Regions from separate parts of the Streptomyces sp. NPDC051913 genome, predicted to be linked through region 1. Evidence: riboswitches for the same ligand, from Rfam matches in the RefSeq annotation. Region 1 holds a riboswitch; each other region holds the start of a gene.
What was found. Region 1 has a riboswitch for cyclic di-AMP ahead of ACIHIX_RS04595 (transglycosylase SLT domain-containing protein). Riboswitches for the same ligand answer to the same signal wherever they lie in the genome.
Positions count from the first base shown of each region.

Region 2: another riboswitch for cyclic di-AMP. It lies ahead of ACIHIX_RS29270 (transglycosylase family protein); the one in region 1 lies ahead of ACIHIX_RS04595 (transglycosylase SLT domain-containing protein).
Region 3: another riboswitch for cyclic di-AMP. It lies ahead of ACIHIX_RS12835 (peptidoglycan DD-metalloendopeptidase family protein); the one in region 1 lies ahead of ACIHIX_RS04595 (transglycosylase SLT domain-containing protein).

Region 1 is NZ_JBIUCI010000001.1:983,571-985,825, forward strand. Features, by position in the region: gene ACIHIX_RS04590 (CocE/NonD family hydrolase) at 1-528, shown strand, start outside; cyclic di-AMP (ydaO/yuaA leader) riboswitch at 709-913, shown strand; gene ACIHIX_RS04595 (transglycosylase SLT domain-containing protein) at 919-1,365, shown strand; gene ACIHIX_RS04600 (HAD family hydrolase) at 1,370-2,176, opposite strand.
Region 2 is NZ_JBIUCI010000010.1:245,629-247,883, forward strand. Features, by position in the region: gene ACIHIX_RS29265 (transglycosylase family protein) at 1-725, shown strand, start outside; cyclic di-AMP (ydaO/yuaA leader) riboswitch at 920-1,087, shown strand; gene ACIHIX_RS29270 (transglycosylase family protein) at 1,091-1,783, shown strand; gene eno (phosphopyruvate hydratase) at 2,078-2,255, shown strand, end outside.
Region 3 is NZ_JBIUCI010000004.1:38,307-40,561, forward strand. Features, by position in the region: gene ACIHIX_RS12830 (alpha-galactosidase) at 1-563, shown strand, start outside; cyclic di-AMP (ydaO/yuaA leader) riboswitch at 860-1,039, shown strand; gene ACIHIX_RS12835 (peptidoglycan DD-metalloendopeptidase family protein) at 1,044-1,994, shown strand; gene ACIHIX_RS12840 (Tat pathway signal sequence domain protein) at 2,247-2,255, shown strand, end outside.

The DNA of each region.
Region 1 (2,255 bases):
TACTGGCCGTGGATCTGGCCGCAACCCGAGTCAGAGGCCGGCCTCACGCTGGACCCGGCGGGCAGCTTCCTCGAACTGCCGGTCAGGACCCGTGACTTGGCTGCCGACATCGGCTTCGCAGAGCCCGAACAGTCCGCGCCCCTCGGGGTCAACTTCCCGGCCACCCTCGACGAACCCCGCCCCGAGCGGCTGGTCGTCCGGGATGTCGCCAAGGGCGAGTGGCGCCTTGAGGTCGATCCGCGGTACGGCGGCACCCGGGTCTATCCCGACGGCCTGGAGTTCACCGAGGACGCACTGGAGACGTACACGATCGACGAGACGGACCCCCTGTCGGCCCGCGCCCGCTCGGAGTGGTCGATCCGGCTGCACCGGCCGGAGCTGGGCTGGGACACGACCGTCCGGACCCGCTCGGAGATCATCTGTGAGGCGGCTGTGTTCCTGACCTCCGACGAGGTGATCTGCACCGAGGGCGGCGAGGTGGTCTTCCATCGGACCTGGGAGAAGCGGATTCCACGGACCGCCGGTTAAACGCCAGTTGGGGATGATTGCCCGATTTGCCGTTCTCGCGCTCGACGGTGACTTGCCTCACGCTCCCACGCCCCTAATCCCCGTGATTCCGGGCCTCACAATCCACGCACCAAGGTCAACAGGTGCGATCTGTGAATCCGGTACTTGTTTCGGACATGTGCAGTCGCATACGTTCCCGGCCCGGGTGGACGCCGAATCCTGCCGCCGCCCGTAGACCGCTCACACAGAGAACTTCACGGCAGGAGCGGGGGAACCAGGTAAGTCGCCGTACCGGACGTCTTCGGACATTCCGGTACGGCTTGGGGTGAAGTAATGCCTTCTCGGCATGACCGGGCAGCTCCCGCCCGAACCCGACAGCTCACCTCGCAGGCGCCGGAGAGGAACTTCGTCATGCGTCTGTCCCGCAAGCTCGCTGTCACCGGTGCCGCCGTCGCCGCACTCGCCTTCCCCGTCGTCGGCGCGACCACCGCGTCCGCGGCCACCACGACCACGGTCACCGCCACCTCGCTCGGCTACTCCGACACCCTCGACGGCTGGATCCGCGCCTCGCTCCAGGTCATGGCCCAGAACGGGATCCCCGGCACCTACGACGGCATCTACCGCAACGTCATCCGTGAGTCCTCGGGCAACCCGTACGCCATCAACAACTGGGACTCCAACGCGATCGCGGGCACGCCCTCCAAGGGCCTGCTCCAGGTGATCGACCCGACCTTCAACGCGTACCACGTGGCCGGCACCTCGTGGAACTCCTACGACCCGGTCGCGAACATCACCGCGGCCTGCAACTACGCGGCCGCGGTGTACGGCTCGATCGACAACGTGTACGGCGCCTACTAGAGATCTAGCGATACAGCCGATCGAGGACGACGGCGACGCCGTCGTCCTCGTTCGAAAGGGTGATCTCGTCCGCGACCGCCTTGAGTTCGGGGTGGGCGTTGGCCATCGCGACACCATGGGCCGCCCAGTCGAACATGGGGATGTCGTTGGGCATGTCACCGAAGGCGACGGTGTCCCGCGGGCCGAGGCCGAGGTACTCGGCGGCCAGCGCGAGGCCCGTCGCCTTCGTGATGCCGCATGGCTGGAGTTCGACGGTGCCGGGGCCGGACATCGTCACCGTCGCGAGGGAACCGACGACTCCGCGCGCGGTCGCCGCCAACTCGTCGTCCGACAGGGTGGGATGGCGCAGCAGCACCTTGCTGATCGGCTCGCACCACAGGTCGTCACGGCGGCCCACCCGCACGGCGGGCAGGGTCGGGTGCGGCATCAGATAGCCCGGCTCGATGAGCGTGAGCCCGTCGACCCCGTCCTGGTCGACGGCGGCGTACACCTGCCCCACCTCCGCCTCGATCTTGCCGAGCGCGGTCTCGGCCAGCTCCCGGTCCAAGGTGACCGACCACAGCAGACGGTCCGCGCCGGCGTCGTACACCTGCGCGCCCTGCCCGCACACCGCGAGCCCGGTGCTGCCGAGGTCGTCGAGGAGCGGCCGCACTCTGGGGGCCGGTCGGCCGGTCACCACCAGATGCCGGGCCCCGGCCGCCGCCACCCGCGCGAGCGCGGCGAGCGAGCGGTCGGAGAGCGTGTCGTCGCCCCGGAGGAGGGTTCCGTCCAGGTCAGTGGCGACGAGTGAATATGCGGTGGGTGCGGCCATGATCAGAGAATACGGATGGAATCCCCCGCCGACTCGACGCGAACCGGACGGCCGCACCTTTCACATCCGTTGACGTCGG
Region 2 (2,255 bases), on a different contig from region 1:
AGGAGCACGGCGGCCTCGACTACGCCCCGACCGCCGACCTGGCCAGCCGCAACCAGCAGATAGCCGTCGCCGAGAAGGTCCTCGCGGACCAGGGTGTCGGCGTCTGGGGCGCCTGCGGGCTGCTCAACGGGCTGAGCAAGGACTCCGGCTCGGCCGATGTCGACACGGGTGTCGGGAGCGGCTCGTCCGACACGGCCGGCTCCGCGTCCGATGCGTCCGGATCGGGGTCGGAATCATCCGGGTTGTCCAACTCCTCGGAGTCCGACTCGTCGGGTGACGCCTCCACCGACGCCTCCGGTGACGCGTCCGGGAGCGCCTCCGGTGATGCCTCCGCCTCACCCTCCGCTTCACCGGACAAGTCTTCCAAGTCGGACACGTCCGACTCCGGGGTGGCCGATTCACAGTCGCCCGACAGCTCGCCCACAGTTCCGGCCAATGAGGTCGAATCGGACAACTCGTGGCAGGAGGGCGGTTCTTCGAGCCTCGTCGACATCGGCGCGCTCGGTGATGGCGCCGAGAGCGAGGCGGGCACCGGGCGGCACCGCGGTGCGAGCGCGGCCGAGAAGGCGTACACCGTCCGCGAGGGCGACACGCTCGCCTCCATCGCCGACTCCCTTGGGCTCGACGGCGGATGGCGTCGGCTCTACGCCGTGAACAAGAAGGTCATCGGCACCGACCCGAGCGCCATCATGCCCGGTCAGACCCTCGTAGTCGGGTCTGAATAGGGCGAAAACCGGCGGGAGTTCACGTCATGCTTCGCGCTGAATGTCCGGTTTGGCGAAAGTGTGGGATGAGTCTCAGAAGCCCTGATCGTCTTTGAAATTCCCCGGATTCCGTGGCTACGGTCAACACCGCTCGTCACCACGAGCCCCGGCTGCCGCAACGCCGAATCCTGCCAGCGGCCGTACGGGAACAGTCGTCGCGTCAAGCGCCGTAGGCAGGAGCGGGGGACCCAAGGTAAGTGCCGGGCCCAGCAGTTCACGCTGGACCGGCTTGGGGTGAAGCCGCGCATCGGGAGATGCGCGGCCGGGCAACTCAACCGGCCCGAACCCGACAGCTCACCTCGCAGGCGTCGGTGAGGGGATCCACCATGCTGTTTTCCGGCAAGGGCAAGCACCGCCGTCCGTCCAAGGCCACCCGCGCCGCCGCGCTCGCCGGCGTCACCGGTGTCGCCATCGCCGCCCCGCTGATGGCGGCCGGCAACGCCTCCGCCGCCACCGCCTCCGAGTGGGACGCCGTCGCCCAGTGCGAGTCGGGCGGCAACTGGTCCATCAACACCGGCAACGGCTACTACGGCGGTCTGCAGTTCTCCGCCTCGACCTGGGCCGCGTACGGCGGCACGGCGTACGCCTCCACCGCCGACCAGGCCTCCAAGTCGCAGCAGATCGAGATAGCCGAGAAGGTCCTCGCCGCCCAGGGCAAGGGCGCCTGGCCGACCTGTGGTGTGGGCCTGTCCGGCGCCACCTACACCGGCGGCGGCAGCTCGTCCTCCTCCGGCTCCTCCAGCTCGTCGAGCGACAGCAGCACCAGCACCCGCTCCTCCGAGCAGTCGACGTCCCGCTCCTCGGAGCGCACGACCGCCAAGAAGACCGTCACCACCCCGACCGGCAAGAAGGTCAAGAAGGGTGATGGCGAGTACAAGGTCGTCAAGGGCGACACCCTCAGCTCCATCGCCGAGAAGCACGACGGCAAGGGCGGCTGGCAGAAGCTGTTCAAGCTGAACAAGGACATCGTCAGCGACGCCGACTTCATCTACCCGGGCCAGCAGCTGCACCTCAAGTAGGGCAGCCGGGCAACGCCCAGCTGAACCACAGCGCCCTCACATCCGTGGTCCTCATACTGAAGGCCTCGTGAGGGTCACCCCCGTCCCCCACGGGCTCCCCGCTCCGGTGCGTGTTCCCCCGTACGCACCGGGGCGGGGTTTTTTACGCCATCTCTTTGTTCCGTTCGGAAACAATTTACTCTCGGTTCTGTCCACGGGGCGGTCCACGCGGTGGCCGATCGCCCTGAGCCGGTTAGGCTCGTCTCGCAGAGCCGCTGCGGCAGTGCCGTAGCCGCGTCACATCCCAAGAAGGAGATGCTCGTGCCGTCCATCGACGTCGTCGTAGCCCGGGAAATCCTGGACTCCCGAGGCAACCCCACGGTCGAGGTCGAGGTCGGCCTCGACGACGGCAGCACGGGTCGTGCCGCCGTCCCCTCCGGCGCCTCCACGGGCGCCTTCGAGGCCATCGAGCTTCGCGACGGTGACCCGAACC
Region 3 (2,255 bases), on a different contig from region 1:
GCCGCACGGACCAGGTGTGGACCTCCGACAACACCGACCCCCTCGACCGGCTCGCCATCCAGCACGGCTTCAGCCAGCTCCATCCCGCGCGCGCGATGGCGGCGTGGGTCACCGACAGTCCGAACGCCATGCTCAACGGCCGGGTCAGCTCGCTGCGCTTCCGGTTCGTCAGCGCCATGGCCGGTGTGCTCGGCGTCGGCGGCGACCTCACGCGGTGGACGGAGGAGGAGCTCGCCGAGGCCCGCGAGTGGGTGGAGCTCTACAAGGGCATCCGGCCGCTCGTGCAGCGCGGCGACCAGTACCGGCTGCGGGCTCCGCAGGGCGGACTGAGCGCCGTGCAGTACGTCCTCGGGGGCGAGACCGTCGTCCTCGCCTGGCTCCAGGCGCAGCACTACGGCGAACCCGTCCCGGCGCTGCGGCTGCGGGGCCTCGACCCCACTGCGTCGTATGAATGCCTCGAAACGGGCGAAATTCTCAGAGGGGCCGTATTGCAGCATCACGGCCTACGGGTGGGATTGCGGGGCGATCTGGATGCGGCAGTTCTCCGACTGCGTCGCATCTGAGCTTTCTGTCCGAATTGGTGGCTTGGGTGGCCTTCATTCCAACTCGCTCTGGAATAAGGGAAGCTGTGCGAACGGCACGTGAGGAGCGTCATATCGGTGACCCTGTGTCGCCCGTCATGTTCACGTAATGCGCCTCCAATTGCTGGGGATTTGCCTTCCGGGAAGCGGTGCTGATGCACGGAGGGTGAGCGGGAAATTCACAGCGGATCAAGAGGAATGCAATCGTCCTGGAACCCCTTACTTGTCCCTTTGCGTCTTCCTCGCTTACGTTCGCCACCAATCCGGACGGACGCCCAATCCTGCCGCCGCCCGGAATCCGCACAACTCACCCGTGAACGGCAGGAGCGGGGGACCCACAGGTACAAGTGCCTGGACCGGTCTTCCGGAACAGGCTTGGGGTTAAGGCGCACCTCGGTGCGCCCGGGCATCTCCAGTCCGCACCCGACAGCTCACCTCGTAGGCGCCGGAGAGGAATTCGCCATGCCCGCCAAGGGTAAGCACCGCCGCCCGAAGTCCCAGCGCCTCACCCGCTCGATCGCCGTCGCCGGTACCGGCGGCGCCGCTCTCGCTCTGCCTTTGATGGGCGCCGCCGGCGCCCACGCGGCCACCCCGCAGTCCGTCTCGCAGTCGGTTTCGGAAAAGGCCGTTCAGTCCCTTCCGGTCGCCGAGAAGACGGTCGCCGAGAAGGCCACGCAGAAGAAGGGTGCCGCGAACACCGCTACCGTGCGCACCTATTCGGTGCGGGCGGGCGACTACCTCTCGAAGATCGCCGACGAGCAGAACGTCACCGGCGGCTGGAAGAAGCTGTACTCGGACAACCGTGAGGCCGTCGGTTCCGACCCCTCGCTCATCCACCCGGGTCTGAAGCTCACGCTCGGCAAGAAGGCGGCGGCGAGCGCGGACAAGTCGGCGAGCGCGGAGAAGTCCGCGAGCACCGAGAAGTCCACGAGTGCCGAGAAGTCCTCGTCCTCCTCGGACACGACGACCGCCACCCAGAGCAGTGAGTCGACCAGCACCGCCGGCGGCTACACGCTCCCCGTGGCCGGCGCCACCGTCGGCACCGCCTACCACACGGCGGGCAGCATGTGGTCCAGCGGCTACCACACCGGCACCGACTTCGTCGTCCCGACCGGCACCTCGCTGAAGGCCGTGGCCGCGGGCACCGTCGTCTCCGCCGGCTGGGGCGGCGCGTACGGCAACCAGGTCGTCATCAAGCTGGCCGACGGCTACTACGCGCAGTACGCCCACCTGTCCGCGCTCTCGGTCTCGTCCGGACAGACCGTCACCGAGGGCCAGCAGATCGGTCTCTCCGGCGCCACCGGCAACGTCACCGGACCGCACCTCCACTTCGAGATCCGCACCACGCCGGACTACGGCTCGGACGTGGACCCGGTCGCGTACCTCCGCTCGAAGGGTGTCGCCGTCGGCTGACGCTCCTTTGCGAGGGTGCCGCGTCGGCTGACGCTCCCTCCCCCGATGCCACCGAAGGCCGGACCCCGATCCCCGGGTCCGGCCTTCGGTGTTGGGTCTTGCCGTTTCATGATCGCTTCATTGCGGTCTTGTGGCGCGGCTGTCCAAACCGTCGACAGGGAGGGGAGGGTGGGACCACAGTGATCTCCGAGGGATGCAAGCGCTTTCTACGCGCCTTCGCGTCCGCATCCGCACCCGCACCCGGAGGTCCCCGTGCCCGGC